3 regions of the Paenibacillus sp. sgz302114 genome follow, and region 2 is predicted to be linked to each of the others. Evidence: riboswitches for the same ligand, from Rfam matches in the RefSeq annotation. Region 2 holds a riboswitch; each other region holds the start of a gene.
What was found. A riboswitch is a leader RNA that binds a small molecule or an ion and turns the genes downstream of it on or off. The one in region 2 is predicted to bind cyclic di-AMP.

Region 1 (5,960 bases), on a different contig from region 2:
CATTAAGCAGATTCAAGGCTCCTTCACGTTCGCGACCTCGGTATTGAACGACAGGGGAAGAGGGCATATCAGGCTGCGCGGCTATCGGGAGACAGGGAAGCGCTGGTCGACGGTCATACCGACGGAGATGGCCGTTCGTATGGTCGAAGAAGGCGCAGCAGGCATTATTAATTCAGGCATGATCCATAAGCTTTATACGAAGACGGACTTCAGACTGCTTATTCTGCAGCGCGACGATTATATTTGCCGCTATTGCGGGAAATTCGGCGACACGATCGACCATGTCATGCCCAAATCGAAGGGCGGACTGTCATCGCCAGCCAATTGCGTATGCGCTTGCTCGGAGTGCAATCTCAAGAAAGCCGATAAATTAGACTTTGTTAATAATGATGATTTCTAGCGGGTTTGACGCCTATTTTCCAATATTTAGTTCATGAAAAGTGAATAACTCCCGTGTTAGTATGAGTGGCGTCGGGGCGCCCGGCATACAACATTTGTAAACGAGGAGGATTTTTCATGAAGATGCAACCATTTCGTATAGGTGTAGCTAGTGTACTCGCCGCGAGCTTGATCGCGCTTGGAGGAGGAGCGGCCCTGCAGAAGGCAGAAGCAGCCTCCGTGAACAGTTCCGTCTCTTATAAAGTAACAAGCACGGATACGATGTATAAAATCGCTAAGAAATACGGTGTGAGCTTGAACACGTTAATCGCGGCTAACCCGTCCATTAAGAATCCGAATATAATCTGGGCAGGCATGATTGTGAAGGTGCCTGTGACGACAACAGCTGGCAGTGGCAGCACAGGGTCCGGTTCCACAACAACAAGCACGACGGACAAGTCTACTTTTGCAGCTCAAGTTGTGTCGCTTGTGAACCAGGAACGCGCTAAGACAGGCCTTACGGCGCTTAAGTCCGATACGCTGCTCACGAAGGTCGCGCTGGATAAAGCGAAAGATATGTATACGAACAATTACTTTGACCATAACTCGCCGACCTACGGCTCCCCGTTCGATATGATGCGTGCATACGGAGTCGCTTATTCTTATGCTGGCGAGAATATTGCCAAGGGTCAGCGTACGCCTGCGGAAGTCATGACGGCATGGATGAACAGTCCAGGTCATAAAGCGAATATTATGAGCGCCAACTACAAGAAAATTGGCGTTGCATACTACAACGGTGAATGGGTACAAGAGTTTACATCATAATAGAGCAAGCAGCGATAAGCGGCCCCAGATGGCCGCTTTTTTTAAATTAGGTTTACATAATTATTGAATGAGAGAAAATTAATTCTTCATTCTGCGCAGGTATTGGGTAAATAAAGGCGAAATCTACTCTTACGAATTTGACTACTCGGAGGTCCACTATGCGGCGGAAGGCAAGGGCAATATACTGCAACCAGACGTTGGCTGAACGAACGAAGAGGAAATTAATGCTTACAAGCCAAGAGCGCGATATCGATGCGTCTTATTCAGTTGCGCTAAGCTATCAGCGTTTAATTAAATATTTGCCAGAGCCGATCTTTGTGCATGACGGAATCGAAGTGCTGTTCGCCAATCAAGCGGGACTTCGATTGCTTGGCATGACTGATCTGTCAGAGATCATGGATGAGGTAAAGATTTGGAAGTTCATGCACCCGGATAATCAGCTTCGCTCAATGGAGCGAATCCGCGCGGTCATGCAGACGGATGAGCCGAATGAATTCGAGGAATGCCGCCTCATTGACGTGAGGGGTGAAGTTATTGATGTGGAGGTATCCAGTACCCGTATACATAACTATCCGGGGAGAGGAACTGTCGTCCAGAGCGTCTTTCGCGATATCCGTGAACGGAAGAAAGAGGAGGAGGCGCTCATTCATTCCGAGAAGCTCTCCGTTGCTGGACAGATGGCGGCGGGAATTGCACATGAGATTCGCAATCCGCTGACCTCCTTGATCGGATTCTCGAAGTTTCTGAAGACGAAGATTGATAAGTATCATGAGTACTTTGACATTATGCTCGTGGAGCTCGACCGGATCAATTCGATCGTACAGGAGTTTATGGCGCTGGCGAAGCCGCAAGCAAGCCAGTTCCGCAAGCATGATCTGAACCGGATTATTGGCAATGTGCTGACGCTGCTCGAAACGCAGGCGATTCTGAAAGATGTGCAGATTATCCCTCTGCTCGATTCCGATGTGACGGAGCTGCTCTGTGACGAGAATCAGCTGAAGCAAGTATTCGTCAATGTGCTCAAGAATGCCATCGAGGCGATGCCAAGCGGCGGGATCATTACCATTACGCTTACGAATGTAGATGCGCAGCATATTGCCGTGTCGATTATCGACGAAGGAACAGGCATCCCAGAGGAGCAGCTGCCGAAGCTCGGCGGTCCGTTCTTCACGACAAAGGACAGCGGAACAGGGCTTGGCCTTATGATTTGTTACCGGATCATTGAAGGCCATCAAGGGAAAATGGATATTAAAAGCGTCCCCGGCAAAGGGACGACGGTAGCGATTCGACTGCCGCGCAATCTGTGATTATGCAGCATGACGGGGATGTTGGTCACTTTTTCCTGTAGGATTTGCATGAGTTTCTGTGTTATCCTTTAACGCGAGCCGAAACATTATGTGCGGGGGATATTTTTAGAGCAATGCTGACGTAATAAAAAGTCGCTTTTGCTCGCCAGTCAGCTATTGGCTGGTTAATGCGCTGTCAGCAGCGCTGGGGTGAATCGTTTGGTTAACAAGCGTAGGGCGGAACTCCTTTCGTCCGAATCCGACAACTAACCTCGTAGGCCGCATGCGATGAAGATGAGTAGCTGGCTTAGCCATTAAGCAGCTTGACCTGTCAGCATCGTATTGACGGAATATATCCGGGTCGTTCAAACAAGGATATATGTCCGTAAATTAAAGGAGGAAGTTCATATTGAAGCAATCATTCTGGAAAAAGAGTGCGTTACTCGCTGCACTTAGCATCGCGATCTTCACGCACGCGGGCGCAGCGCAAGCAGCATCGGAGTACAAAGCGACGGACGAGGATACGTTCTGGTCGTTGTCGCAGAAATTCGGCGTATCGCTGGAGCAGCTGCTCAAGACGAATCCGATGATCGATCCTGCGAATGTGTATAAGGGACTGACGATCGTTATTCCAACGACAGTGACAGTCGCGAACTCGAAGCAGGATGCGCCGCAGCCGATTTCGCAACAGTCGAAGCAGACTGAACAAACGGCAAAGCTGGATAATTCAGCGGAGGCATCTGTGAAAGCCGAGAAGTCGGTGAAGGCTGAGAAGAAAGCGGCAGAGCCGAAGAAAGCCCCTAAAGCAGAGGCAGCAAAGAAAACGGTGAAGAAAGCTGCAAAGAAGAAGTCGAGCCAATCGACGGCAGCGAAAAGACAAGCGAACCAAAACGAAATTACAGTTGGCGGCAGAGCATATGACGTCTCGGATGTCGTACAGGTTAAAGCAAGCGCATATACGGCACATCCGTCAGAGAACGGCTGGGGAGCAGTCGACTACTTCGGCAATCCGCTGAAGCTCGGTACGGTTGCAGTAGACCCAAGCGTCATTCCGCTGGGAAGCAAGTTGTATATTACCGGCTACGACCATGATGGGTTGCCAGTCGGCGGCATGATGGGAGTTGCTACCGATATGGGAAGTGCCATTAAGGGCGACCGTATTGATATCTTTGTTCCGCAATCGAAGGAAGCTGCGAGCGACTTCGGTTTCCAATTCGTAAAGGTATTTATTCTAGATTAGTCTTACCTTGAAGAGCCCCGCGTCTTATGGACGTTGGGTTTCTTTTTTTTGGGCTAAGGCGGCTGGGGCGATTAACGGCTGCGCCAGTTGCGCCCGGCTGGCCGGTTCAAGAGCTCCGGCAGTGTGACAATCTGATAGCCCTTGCTGCGCAGTAGATTGATGAGCCGTGGTAGCGCCGCTATCGTGCCGGAGAGGTCCTGTCCTTCGCCGCCGCCTGCATGCTGCAGGATAATGGAGCCGGGCTGCAGCGTCCGCTTTATATTGATGAGAATGCGGTTGCTGTCGAGGCTTTTCCAATCGACCGAATCGGTATCCCAGTTCACTACGATGTATCCTCGGCTGCGCAGCCAATCGACCTGGTACGGCGTAATCTCTCCATAAGGCGGACGGATGAACTTCGGGCTATATCCGATCAGAGGGCGGATAATCCGGTCGGTCCGTACAATTTGCTGCTCGAATGCATAGCGCGAGATACGCGAAAATACAGCGTGATCATACGAATGATTGCCGATAATATGCCCTTCTCTGCTGATCCGCTGGACGAGCGCCGGATGTGCCGCTGCCCGAGAGCCAACGACAAAGAACGTTGCGCGCACTTTGTAGCGGGCAAGCGTCTCGAGCACCTGCGGCGTAAAGCGCGGATCGGGCACGTCGTCGAACGTAAGCGCGACTCTGCGTGAGCCTCGTGGTCCCCAGATTACGAAGGAACCCGGGAACATACGCTGCAGCGTAACCCAAGACATCGCTTCTGCACGGCTCTTTTTCTTCTTCTTTAGCTGCTGGCCGCTCGTGAAGGAGGGCTCGGCTTCTGCTGGTGACTGCCAGCTGCTCCCGAGCTCTGTCGCGGCAGCTCTATTGCGTTCAGATAGCGGAGGGGGGCTCGCAGATGCGGCAGCTCTTTCGCCTTGTATGGCATCTATGCCACTGCAAACGCACAGGATCCAGGTCAGAAGCAGCAACAATGATCTGCGTGCTCTGCGCATCGTTCCCATGGACCTTCTCCCCCCGTCAACCAAAATAAACTACCTGCTGTGCTTACCGTCTTAAACATTCGATTTCATTGTGCCCTCTCCGCACGTGATCATGCATGAGACGCAACTTCACACTTTACAGCAGGAAGCTCACCACGTAACATGAAGAGGAATAATGGTGAAGAGGAGACCGTACATATGCCAACAATTGATATGCCCTTGAATGAATTGAAAACGTATTCAGGCATAAATCCGCGCCCGTCCGACTTCGACGACTATTGGGAGCGGGCGCTGAACGAGATGCGTCAGGTTGACGCCGCCATTGAACTTGTTCCAAGCTCCTTCCAGACGCCGACAGCAGAATGCTTTGATTTATATTTTACAGGAGTAAAAGGTGCACGTATTCATGCCAAATATGCGCGTCCGCGCCATTCGAACGGGCCGCATCCCGCGGTTGTCCAGTTCCACGGCTATACGGGCAACGTTGGTGATTGGCAGGATCGTCTCATCTATGTATCGCTTGGATTTTCCGTATTTGCGATGGATTGCCGCGGACAAGGCGGCGGCTCCGAGGATAGCGGCGGCGTGAAGGGCAATACGCATAACGGCCATATTATTCGCGGCTTGGACGACAGCGCGGACCAGCTCTTGTTCCGTCATATTTTCCTCGACACCGCACAGCTAGCTGGGATTGCCTTGGAGATGCCAGAGGTTGATCCGAAGCGTGTCTATGCGATGGGCGGCTCGCAGGGTGGTGCTCTGACAATTGCATGCGCTGCGCTTGAGCCCCGTGTGTCAAAGCTTGCGCCTGTGTTCCCATTCCTCAGCGACTACCGCCGCGTATGGGATATGGATCTCGACAAGGATGCTTATGCGGAGCTGCGCACATTCTTCCGTCACTTCGATCCGCGGCATCAACGCGAAGAAGAGATTTTCACGAGACTCGGTTACATTGATATTCAGTATTTGGCGAACCGGATTAAGGGCGACGTGCTGATGGGTGTCGGCTTGATGGATACGATCTGTCCGCCTTCATCGCAGTTCGCTGCCTATAACAAAATTACCGCGCCGAAGCGGCTTGAAATTTATCCGGATTTTGGACATGAACATCTCCCGGGGTTGAACGATAAAGTGATTCAATTTTTCTTGGAAGAATAGTGGAAATAGAGGAGGATTGGAAGAATCATGCGTCTGACGAGCAAAGATAAACTAGTGATGATTGGGGATTCGGTTACGGATTGCGAACGCGCGAGACCGGTC
Region 2 (5,960 bases):
CAGTCAAGGACGAATCCTTCACAAGCACGATGAATTCGTTGCCGAATGCCGGAATCATCCGTCTAATCGCTTGCGGCAGGATGATAAAACGCATCGTTTGGAAGTGCGTCATCCCAAGCGAGTGAGCCGCTTCGGTCTGACCCTTATCAATCGACTGAATGCCGGCGCGGTAAATCTCTGCCGTATAGGCAGCCGCATTCAAGGTCAGCGCGGTAATCGCCGCAGCTATCGAATTCGTCTTCCCGATCAGGAGAGGCATCAGACCGAAATGCACAATGAAGATTTGCACAAGCAGCGGCGTGCCGCGGAAGAAGTTAATATACGACTGCATCGGCCAGCGGAGATACCAGCGGCGCGACATTTTGCCAAAGCCGACGAACAGACCCAAGATCGAGCCTAGCACGACGCCTGACAGTGAAATGAGGATCGTGTATAACGTCCCTCTCCAAAACAGCGGCAAATAATCCACGATAATATCAAACTTAAAATCCATCCCTGCCCGTCCTTTCAATCAATATGGAATGGTCAACCAAAAAGGCATGCGTTTTACGCATGCCTCCCGCAAATCGATTACTTCAGGTTATCTGTATTCGGCTCTTCGCCGAACCATTTCTTATAAATCTCTGCATAGGTGCCGTTATCAATGACGGCTTTGATTGCAGGATCAACCTTCGCCGGCAGGTCGCTGCCTTTCGGGAACAGAAGACCATAGTATTCAGGAGCAAAGTTCGTGTTGTCTTCAATGCTGATATACTTCTTGCTTGTGTTTGTCTGAATGTAGTATCTAACAATTGCAATGTCCGCAACGACTGCGTCCGCGCCGCCTTGATCAAGCTCCATCAGCGCTACAGCGTTGCTATCGAACTTCTTCAAATCCGTGTTGCCGTTACCCATAATCTTCGTCATGAGAATATCAGCTGTCGTACCCGTTTGAACGGCAACCTTCTTGCCCTTCAAGTCCGTTGCACTCTTGATTTCGCTGCCTTCTTTAACCATGATCACGTTGCGCGACTCGAAGTAAGGCATCGAGTAGTCATACGTTTGTTTGCGGTCGTCCGTAATGGATACGCTGGATACGCCGCCTTGGTACTCTGTACCTTGCTTAACGCTCTCAAGCATTGCATCCCAGCCTGTGTTTGCAACTTCATACTTCAGACCAGCTTGTTTCATAACCGCGTCCAGGAACTCGATGTCGAAACCTTTCAGCTCATCCTTGTCCATAAACTCCATCGGTGCATAGCTTGCATCTGTCGCAAACTTGTATGTTTTAGTATCGCCTGCGTTGCTGCTGCTGTTATTACCGCTTGCTTCACTGCCTGCGTTTTCATTATTCTTTGCACCGCAGCCTGTTACGATTACTACAGCCATTAATGTAATGATTGCTGACGCTAACCACTTCTTCATATAGATGTCCCCCTATGCTGATTACTAAACTAATGAAGATTTTATCAAGAAACACGTACTGTTTCAATTTAATTTTTTAAACAAGTGAAGTAATCTCACATTTTGCCAAGCAGCAAGCAGAATCCTTACACGCACTTGGTGAGATCATTTCCTCTTCTCGGTATTTCTATTCTTCACCAAGCGCGATATTCGGGTTAAAATCTGCCACGACGAGAACATCCATATGACGTCCTTCACGCAGCACCGTCTCCACAACAGGGCGGTGCGTCAGCTTGCTCCAGACGCTTCTTCGCGATTGACCAAGAACGATCTGGGTGCTCTTCAGCTCGTTCGCTTTAGCCAGCAGCGCATTAGGCACAGCGTTCTTGGAAGCCGCTTGCTCAACCTCGAACGTACCGCCGAGTCGTGCTGTCAGCTCCCGCAGTGCCTCGATCCGCTTATCAATTGCAGGACCTCGCTCGCCGTTCGTCTGCACGTAATGGACATGCCATGCCGCTTTCAAGCGATGTGCAATCCGGAATCCGCGGCGGATCAGCCGTTCTGCTGTTTCGCCTACAGTCACCGCAATAAAGATCGATTCTTGACGACGCCAAGGTCCGCGCATCGAGCCGCCCCGTTCCCACGATTCCAGCCGCTCATCGACGTCATCAGCAATTTCACGCAGCGCAAGCTCACGCAATGCGATTAGATTACCTGTCTTGAACAAGCCAGTCATCGCCTGCTCCACGTCATCTTTCTTATAAATAAGGCCATCTCGCATCCGCTGCTGCAGAGTAATCGGCGTAACGTCGATTAGCTCGACCTCATCGGCAAGCCGCAGGATGCTGTCCGGTACCGTCTCCGCGATTCTCGTTCCGGTAATTTGCTCCACCGCATCCTTTAAGCTTTCGAGATGCTGCACATTAAGCGTTGCGATAACGGAAATGCCCGCTTCGAGAATTTGCTGCACATCTTCATAGCGTTTCGCATTGCGGCTGCCAGGCGCATTCGTATGCGGCAGCTCGTCGATCAGCACAACTTCCGGATTGCGCGCAATAATGGCATCGACATCCATCTCTGTGATGTCTTTCTCCGCATCAATCACTCTGCGCGGTACGATCTCGAGCTTGCCTGCCTGCTGCAGCGTCTCTGCGCGGTCATGTGCCTCCATGAGGCCGATGACAACGTCAATATCTTTGCGCAACAGATCATTGCCTTCGCGCAGCATCATATACGACTTGCCCGCGCCAGGCGCTGCACCGATATACACCTTGAATGTACCGCGGCGAATGCGCTCGATCTTCTTCTCGACCTCTTGCGCGCTAAGTCTGCGGTAAGGCTCCGAATGCGAAGCCTGCTGCGACACCGAACGCTTCGCCGGTAATACGCGCTCGCCCTCGTGTTCAGCGCGGTCCGCCATAAAGAACAGGTCAATGTTGCGCACCTGTTTCAGTACGGAGCCTGCGATCGAGCCTTGCCAGAACTCCTGCGATCTCGTTTGCTTCGAATGCCCCATAACGATGCGAGTCGCGTTGATGAGCATCGCATATTTAATGAGCGCAGGCGGAACTTGCCTGCGATTGCCGACCGATATTTCGCGGAAGCCCGCGTCCAGCTTTTCTGTCAGCTTCAAGATGGAGCGCTTGAACGCATCGCGTTCCTTCGTAGGCTCTTGGCTCGAATCGGTGAAGACGACGACCTGCAAGTCACCGCCAAGCCGCTTCGCAATTTGCTGTCCACGGCGAATATAGATCGAGCCGTTCCAGTGATACTGCGCGGCGACAAGAATGCGCTCTGCTGCGCCGGACGGACCGATGAAGCCCTGCTCCTCGCGGTATTTCTCCAGCGATTCGTTAACGCCTTCTGCCATTAACCGCAGTGACAGCTCTCTCAGCTTGCCGAGGTTGCCGCGTTTCAGCAGGCCTGGGTCTTTAATATTACGTAAACGCCCTTCACTCAGGCGGTTTAATATGGTCTCCGGCGAAACGTCAATGAGCCGCACTTCGTCCGCAAGCTCAAGCGCATCGGCCGTGACGGTACATTCCGCCTCAATGCCGGTCAGCTTCTGAGCAAGCTCCGTGACGCCGTCCAGTTCGTACACATTGACAGTCGTTATGATGCTGATGCCATGGCTGAGCAGAAAAGTAATATCCTCAAGACGAGTCGGAAACTTTGCATCCGGACGATTCTTATGCGCCAGCCCGTCAACAAGCAGCACCTCCGGATTACGTTCCAGTATCGCATCAAGATTAAGATCCTTCTTCTCTTCATCGCCTTTATACCAGTGAATGCTTGGAATCCGTTCCAAATCTGCGAGCTGCTCTACCGTTTCCGGACGGCGCATCGTTGACACCGCACAGACGGCAACCTCAATTCCCTGCTGCTTCAGCGATTGGCCCTCGCGCAGCATGTGATAGGTTTTGCCAGAACCGCTAACAGCACCAATGTACACTTTCAGACGTCCGCGATGGATTTTGGAGATGGATAATAGCAATTCTTCAGGGGTTTTACGGCGGTAACCAGCCATAACAAACTTCGCCTTCCTTCCTACACCTATAAACTAACTTTCCCAAACCTTGTGAAACTAATAAATTCTATAATGCGCACAAAAAAGAAGCCTGTACGGGGGGAACTGCCTCTTAAAGAAGAGGAACGCCTCTCGCGGCTTCTAGGCACAAATTTATAATAAAAAGTGTCTATATGCACGATAATTCGTCGCCTCTCGGTTACGCTTACGAGGTTAGCTGCCGGATTCGGGCGTGAGAGTCGCCCTACTTGAAGAGCTGCAAGGCCGAAGCGGCCGGACTCCTTCAAGATTCACCCCAATGGCTGCAACCGGCGAAAAATGCTTCACCGTGCGCTTGCCATTACTAGTGGTTCCCCCGATTTCTTAAGACAAGAAATTCAGCGTTTCATTTAGCTTGCTTCATGTTACGCTCCCAACCTCTCTTTGTAAAGGAATGCCGCAGAGGGTGCACTCTCGTTTCCTGCCAAGTTAGGTGGATATAACGCTTACAACAAAGCACTGCTCCAGCATCCTCTGCCTACCTCACTATATCGCGGTTTCTCGCAATTAGCTGGCATTTGACAGAGGACTAGAGCATTTTAGATCAAAATGCGCCTACTACGAGCTCAATCGACTTCAGCGCAAGACCGATCAGAAAACCGCAAACCGCGCCATTGACGCGAATCCATTGCAAATCCTGGCCGACTTTATCTTCAATTAACTCAACAAGCTGATCGTTGTCGAGGCGGTCGAGATTCTCTTGCACGAAAGAACCGATTCTCGTGTGGTTGCGTTCAATTAGCTGCACGATCTGGCCCTTCAACCAATTCTCGGCATCTGCCACAAGCTCGCGGTTCGCTTCGAAGCGGTCCGCCAGCTGCGAGAGCAGCGGCCATACGCGTTCTGCGAACGACTCATCGTGCACGAACGCAATTCCTTTCTCACGAAGCGATTCGAACAGTCGCGTCAGCTCGCCTTCCAAGTCAAAAGCATTCAGCAGCTCATCGCGCAGCTGATCCAGCTGACCGGTCTCGGACAAACGCGTGATAATCATCTCGAGGCCGCTATGCAGATGCTGCATAATTGTGGCACGACGCTGCGTATCCGGCACCTTCAGCTCGTTAATCTTATTCAGGATGAACGACTGCAGCATCGTGCCGAGCCTGTCTTCATCCAGGTAGCCGATAAAGGCGTTGACGGCAAACTGCATAAGGCCGCCGAGATTCAGCCCTTTCACTAGCTGCATGGCGGAATTGCCCAGCTCGCGGCGCATGCCCTCCGTGCCAGCCCACGCTTCGGCGCGTTCGAGCAGCAGGTCGAGCAGCCGCTCGTCGGTGCCGTTCCGGGCGGCACGGTGCAGGAAGCCGCGCAGCAGCGCTTCAAGGTCGATGCGAGCAGCTGCGGCGCGGATCTCGCCCGAGAGCAGCGGCACGACCTTGTCTGCCGGGATGCTGCGCAGCGCGCTCTCGAGCAGCTGCGGCAGCCGCTCGCTGTACACCGCCGATTGCAGCGCATGGCGCAGCGGCGGGAGCAGCTGCTCGGCGAGATCGAGCTGGTTCAGCTTCTCGATCATGCTCTCTTTGGCGAGCAGCCGATCCTCCAGGACGCGGACGATGCCGTCCGACATCTTCTTCCGGTTGTGCGGCAGCAGCGCCGTGTGCGGGATTGGAATGCCGAGCGGGTGGCGGAACAGCGCCGTTACGGCGAACCAGTCCGCTAAGCCGCCGATGACGCCCGCTTCGAAGCCGACGTGAAGCAGCCCGAGCGCGCCGTCCTTGAACGGAATCGTCGCTGCGAAGCCAGCCGCCATGATGCCGAGCGATATATTCGCAAGTTGTTTGTTTTTTCTCGATTCGTTGGCCATAATCGTTAAGGCTCCTTCTATGAATGCTATTTACACCATACCACTACATGTGATTCAGTTCAAAATAACAGCTAATCAAGCGAAAAGAGAGACAGGCCGTGCGAGCCTGTCCCTTCCTTGTGCCGCAGTATGCATCAATTGCTCTTCCAACGCTCCAGCTTCGGAATTCCGCGGGTGAAGAAGCCTGTCAGAAACTTCGGAAAGCCC
Region 3 (5,960 bases), on a different contig from region 2:
AGCAGCACGGTAAGCCCAATAAGCGTTCGTTTCTGCGGCAGCAGATAGCGCCTGAGCAGCTCGCCGTAATGCCCTCGCGAGACTGTGCGCTTCTCACTAATCAATTGAAGCCCTCCTTTTTAATAGAACAAAGACCGCCTCATCCTTCTCCTTAAAGAGACGATGAAGCGGCCTTATCATCATGACAGTTATACGCTAAGAGCTTCCTTCAGCTTATCCGGCGAGCGGTCCCACCACTCCGGATTGTTCGAGACAAGCAGGTTCTTAAGCGCCTGCTTCTCTTCCGCGCCAAGCTCATCGAGTACAAAACGGCGTTTGATCGCATAGTCGAGGTTGTTCACATGCTGCGCAAGAATCTTCCATCCTCTGCGCGCCTCGGTATCGATCAGCATCGGACAAGCTGTCGCCCCTGCGTAGCTTGCGCCTTCCTCGGTGCGATCAACAGCTACCCAAACGATCCAGCATAAGCGTCCATTCGGCACATCTTCCTTATTCGTGCTGAACTTGATGCCGCGTTCCACTTTGCTTTTGGCATGCATCGCACCTACATCAATGTACGCCTCGCCATTATCAATGATGACACAGGACACCGCACTCAGGTCGATTGTCCCCGCTCCAAATCCTTTATGCTCCTTGTTGCTCACCACGTTCAAAGAAAGGGATTTCTTCTCTTTCTTCTCAGGCGGCTGCTGCGTATTATCTTGTTCGCTCATGACACTTCTCAACTCCCTTTCAAGCCTGCCGCTACTTGCTCACAAGCCCCTAATTCCACGTCCGGCGCGGCCTCACGCGCCTGTCCGCACATTAATTCCATTTTAGCTAATAATCTCGGAAATGCAAACATATACATGCTGTAGATGCTTGTCAACGGGAGGGAATGTTTCAATGAATCTGGGTCGCGCCAAACGATTTCTACTCTTTGCCCTCGCCGCCGTGCTGATCGGGTTAACGGCACAGCAAGGGTTCGGGGATGCTTGGATCTCACACTATATATATGCCTCCGCTCCTGCTCCCGCCAAGAAAGAACCTCCGCCCAAGCCGGCAGCTCCGCCAGCTGTGCAAGAGCCCGATATTGTGATGCAGCCGAAGCCGGTTGCGCTCAGTAAACGGGTAACGGAATATCACATTGATGTGAACCTCCAGGAAGATACGCATATGCTCACCGGCGAGCAGACCGTCACTTGGACAAACCCTGGCAGGCTGCAGGTGTCCGAGCTGTACTTCCACTTGTATCCGAACGCCTTCCGCTCCAAAGACACGACGTTCATGCGGGAGTCCGGCGGTCAGCTCCGTAACGATAAAGCGACTGTGGACAGCGTCGGCTACATGAACCTGCTGTCGCTCGAAACAACCGAGGGGTATAGTCTGCTGCCGCGCCTTCACTATGTCCAGCCCGATGACGGCAATACGAATGACTTAACGCTGGCCAAGCTCCGCTTGCCCGCTGCGGTCGCTCCCGGCAAAAGCGTGACGCTGCGATTGAAGTTCGAGGTGAAGCTGCCCGAAGTGTTCGCGCGCATGGGGTATGCGGGCAACTTCGTGATGGCGGGGCAGTGGTTCCCGAAGCTCGCCGTATACGAAACAGCAGGCACGCGCGGACGAGCCGCCGATGGCTGGAATATTCATCAGTATCACGGCAACTCGGAGTTCTATAGCGATTTTGGCATCTACAGTGTCAAAATCAACGTGCCGAGCAGCTACAAGGTAGCAGCCACCGGCTTCCAGACCAAAGCATCCGTGGTCGCAGAGGGACGCAAGACGTATCAGTTCTACGCCGATGACGTGCATGACTTCGGCTGGTCGGCTTCGCCGGACTTCGTCTATGCCGAAGAGCCGTTCTCGACGGAGGGCGTGCCTGGCGTACGCATTAAGCTCTACCTGGATCCGCAGCATGCAAAGTTCAAAGACCGCTACATGCACGCAGCGAAGTCCGCGCTCGCCAAGTACGCGCAGTGGTACGGCGCTTACCCGTACTCCACCCTCTCGATCGTCGTACCGCCGAAGGGCGGCAACGGTGCTGGCGGCATGGAATATCCGACGCTGATCACCGCTTTCGCTGCGGAGAACGACAACCCGGGCTATGATCTGGAGCGTACCGTCGTCCATGAGATCGGGCATCAATATTGGTACGGCATGGTCGCCTCCAACGAATTCGAGGAAGCTTGGCTCGACGAAGGGTTCACGTCCTATTCAGAGGACAAAGTGATGGAGAGCGAATACGGAGTGGAGCCGAACCTGCCGGTGGAATCGAGCTACATGACCGATCCAGCGCCGCTGAAGCAGCTATCGTGGTCGTACCACAGCAACAATCACTATGCCGAAAATGTGTACATGCGCGCCAAACTCGTCCTCTATGGCATCGAGAAACAGGTTGGCACTCAGACGATGCGCAAAATCATGCGCGCCTACTTCCAGAAATATAAATTCAAGCACCCGTCGACCGCCGACTTCCAGAAGGTCGTCGAGACGGTCACGAAGAAAAAGTGGAACGATTACTTCAGCCACTTCGTCTACGGCAGCGATATGTCCGACTACGCCGTCGCTTCCATCCATGTACGTCCCGTCAAGCAGGATGGCAAGACGCAGTACGAATCGGTTGTGCTCATCAAGAAGACAGGCGGCAGCTTTGGCCCTGTGACAGTGGTGTTCCATTTTGCCGACGGTACCATCATGCCGAAAGTATGGGATGGTCAAGAGGACCATATCCAGTACAAACTGGTTCATTCCGCGAAGCTCGTCTGGGCGGCGGTGGACCCGCAGCATGACAACGTGCTCGACAATAAACATATCAACAACTTTATGAAAGCCGATCTGACCGAGAAGACCCGCACCCGTTGGAGCGTCGGAATCACCAAGCTGCTCGAGACGATATTCGCCGCACTCGCTTGGTAACGCCTTACTTATGAAGGAGGTGAGCAGGAGTGAAAGCACATATAAAGCAAGGCTGGCGCCTAGCAATCAAGCACTTCTATATTATTATCTTGCTGTTTCTGTACGAGCTGATCTGGGGCTTCTTCCTCTACCGCACCATCGAAGGGATTGTAGTGCCTGTCCTAAAGCGGTTTCCCGATACGTATAGCAGCGGAAGCCACGCGGTCCAGCTGTTCATGACCGAGGCTCAGTTTCAGCTGCTCAAGACGGATCTCGTCCAGCCATACGCCTGGCTATTCTGCGGACTGCTGGCCGGGCGGATGATCATCACCCCATTCCTTAACGCTGGTCTGTTCCATTCGTTGCATCATACGACAGATGAGGCCGGAACGAAGTTTCTAAGCGGCATTCGAAAAGTGTGGAAGCCAGTCGCCCTGCTCTATCTCATCGAAACTGCGCTCACCCTTCTCCCTGCCATCTGGCTGCTGCCGCGCGCGTTAACGAAGCTGCTCGCTAGCAATTCGCTGCTCGAATTCGCCCAGCACGCAGGACCGTGGGCGGCCGCCTGGCTGGCATGGGCGGTGCTCATCCACCTGCTCTTCCTCACCATGCAGTTCGGCGCCGCCAGCGGCACGGGCACACTCCGCTCGCTATGGGGCGGAATCGTAAACTTCCTGCCTTTTGCAGGCATCTCGCTGCTCATGTGGGGTATCGGCGCCTTGCTTAGCATGACGGTCGCTTCCGTATCCATGTTGTGGGCGGGACTGTTCGCACTCATCCTTCACCAAGGCTATCAGATGATGCGCACCATTATGAAGGTGTGGACGGTAGCCGCCCAGTACGATGTGTGGCAATCGAAGCAAGCTTGAGGCATAGCGGCAATCAATATGGAGTAAGGGACTGCGACCTATTGTCGCGGTCCTTTTTTGCATGTCACTGAAAGTGTTTGAACCGACACCTATCTAGCCATCCTCATATTTTTCTACAAGACAGTTCTCGCCATAAATTGCTCTAATTCGTTGCAGGAGGAATATATGCCTACTAACCGCTCAATCGCAGGCCCACCAACGAATTAGACGCCAAAAAGGTTGCATTCTAATAATTTTAATTTGTGAACAACTTGTGAACTTGGAAGGAGAAACGAGAAAATGATCGAATACTTTTTCCTCGAAAAGAAAATTTTGCCGAATTCCCTTTCTTGGGAAACGGGGGAACCATTCTGGGTGAATTGATCCCGACATCCGCAAGGCGCTTATCAAGACGCGGATGCCAGAGGTGATCATAGGGAGCCTTCAACCGAACCCCACAGCTAACCTCGTAGGCACCGGAAGGAGTTTCCTGTTTTGAAGAAAATTTCTGCACTACTGGTCGCTCTTGCGATGCTGCTATTATTCCAAGTTGGAAGCGTTTTTGCAGAATCCAAAATGGATGGTGTCATCAATGGTGTGATCGGCACCCCGTATTCGTACACGGGAACAACGACGAAAGGGTTCGACTGCTCTGGATTTACCATGTATGTGTACGGTAAACTAGGCGTCAGCATTCCACATGCATCCCGTTCGCAAGCACAGCTCGGCAAGAAAATCGCGAAAGCGGATTTGATTGCGGGCGATCTCGTATTTTTCAATACGACTGGCAAAGGAATCTCGCATGTCGGCATCTATGTTGGAGATGGCAAGTTTGCACACGCTTCCTCGAGCAAAGGTGTTACGATCAGTGCGCTAGGTGATTCCTACTATTCAAAACGCTATGTAACTGCACGCCGCGTTATGAGCCCGCAAACGTATGAGAAATACGCTGACGAGCCGTCAGATGAACCAGGCGATGGAGACTCCGATTAATTAGTACTTGCAAGCGTAAACGGCTGTCGCCGTCTTATCGGCAAAAGCTTGCGTTTCGCGGAGACATTATGTGAATTTATATAGGTGAAACCAATAAATTCAATAATGTCTAGCAAAAAAACGAGTTCACCTCAATTGAGGCGAGCTCGTTTTTTGTTTTTTGCTGCTTGATCCAAACATCGTGCTCGGCGATTAGCGTCCGGCAGCTTCTAGTTAGCGGCGTTGATAGCGGACCCACCAGAACGTGCGGCCGACCTGGACGTCGAGCGCGATGCCAAGCGGAGCGAAGAGATCATACAGCTCCACCGGTGTCGCGCAGCCCTCGCTCCTGCGATCTGCCATCACAACGGTTGCGCCGGTCGCAAGCCTCGAGTGCCAGTTCTGAAGGAACTGCGCCCGTTGCTGCGGCGATAGCTCCCCTAGGCAGAAACAAGCAAGTCCAGCGTCGAATGTCTCCGCGACAGCGGCTAGCTCCTCTTGCCGGATCGCCTTCGATACCGGCGTCGTGAGCCTTGGCGAACGCGGTCCTGCAACCCGCAGCACCCGCCTGCCGGCAAGCGTATCCGTCATTGCATACTCCAGCTTTCTCCACTCTGCTCTGCGCTTCTCTAAGCTGTCTCGCCATCCTGACATATGGCAGATACCTCCCGATCTTATTGGGCTGATAGCTACTTTTCTAAATCCTATGTCTAATAGCCCGGAAACTGACCGGATATTTTTTAGGTAGAGCGGCTTCGAAGCCGACTAAAGAGGAATCAATTGACAAAAGATGAATAGTAGGATGATAGAATGGAAGTAACAGGCTAGCGGTAAGATGAGCGAGTGATTTTAGAACAAGTGATTAAACGGCAAAGGAGCTTCGCGATGCTACCTCCCTTCGCTTCGGCAGGGTTTCACCATACATTAGCCGGCTGGTTCGCGCACAGCTTCGGCGAACCTACCCCCGTTCAGCTGGACGCATGGGCTTCGATTATGCAGGAGCAGCATACGCTGATCGCTGCTCCGACTGGCTCCGGTAAGACGCTTGCTGCCTTATTGCCGTGCATCAATCGGACTGCACTGGCGAAGGCAGATGCTGCTGATCGCAGAGTCAGCCTAACGCCAGGCGTACGAGTGCTCTATATTACGCCGCTTAAAGCGCTAAACAATGATATTCATCACCATCTCGTCGGTTTCATGGATGAAATTGAGCGCTTTGCTGGTGAACAAGGCCGCGAGTGGCCTTCCATTCGCTCCGCCGTTCGTACG

Region 1: linked by a shared signal. The riboswitch ahead of AC0LWF_RS06405 (3D domain-containing protein) and the one ahead of AC0LWF_RS16955 (histidine kinase) in region 2 are both predicted to bind cyclic di-AMP.
Region 3: linked by a shared signal. The riboswitch ahead of AC0LWF_RS23715 (C40 family peptidase) and the one ahead of AC0LWF_RS16955 (histidine kinase) in region 2 are both predicted to bind cyclic di-AMP.

The regions. Positions count from the first base shown of each region.
Region 1 is NZ_JBVYOI010000002.1:292,345-298,304, reverse strand. It holds gene AC0LWF_RS06420 (HNH endonuclease) at 1-400, shown strand, start outside; gene AC0LWF_RS06415 (CAP domain-containing protein) at 517-1,203, shown strand; gene AC0LWF_RS06410 (ATP-binding protein) at 1,428-2,510, shown strand; cyclic di-AMP (ydaO/yuaA leader) riboswitch at 2,577-2,785, shown strand; gene AC0LWF_RS06405 (3D domain-containing protein) at 2,899-3,729, shown strand; gene AC0LWF_RS06400 (polysaccharide deacetylase family protein) at 3,801-4,721, opposite strand; gene AC0LWF_RS06395 (alpha/beta fold hydrolase) at 4,899-5,858, shown strand; gene AC0LWF_RS06390 (SGNH/GDSL hydrolase family protein) at 5,886-5,960, shown strand, end outside.
Region 2 is NZ_JBVYOI010000006.1:92,931-98,890, forward strand. It holds gene AC0LWF_RS16945 (amino acid ABC transporter permease) at 1-493, opposite strand, end outside; gene AC0LWF_RS16950 (basic amino acid ABC transporter substrate-binding protein) at 571-1,404, opposite strand; gene AC0LWF_RS16955 (histidine kinase) at 1,571-3,910, opposite strand; cyclic di-AMP (ydaO/yuaA leader) riboswitch at 4,098-4,303, opposite strand; gene AC0LWF_RS16960 (DUF445 domain-containing protein) at 4,494-5,753, opposite strand; gene AC0LWF_RS16965 (zinc ribbon domain-containing protein) at 5,888-5,960, opposite strand, start outside.
Region 3 is NZ_JBVYOI010000014.1:32,825-38,784, forward strand. It holds gene AC0LWF_RS23695 (ABC transporter ATP-binding protein) at 1-101, opposite strand, end outside; gene AC0LWF_RS23700 (YwhD family protein) at 189-713, opposite strand; gene AC0LWF_RS23705 (M1 family metallopeptidase) at 886-2,892, shown strand; gene AC0LWF_RS23710 (hypothetical protein) at 2,922-3,740, shown strand; cyclic di-AMP (ydaO/yuaA leader) riboswitch at 4,044-4,210, shown strand; gene AC0LWF_RS23715 (C40 family peptidase) at 4,215-4,712, shown strand; gene AC0LWF_RS23720 (hypothetical protein) at 4,926-5,345, opposite strand; gene AC0LWF_RS23725 (DEAD/DEAH box helicase) at 5,577-5,960, shown strand, end outside.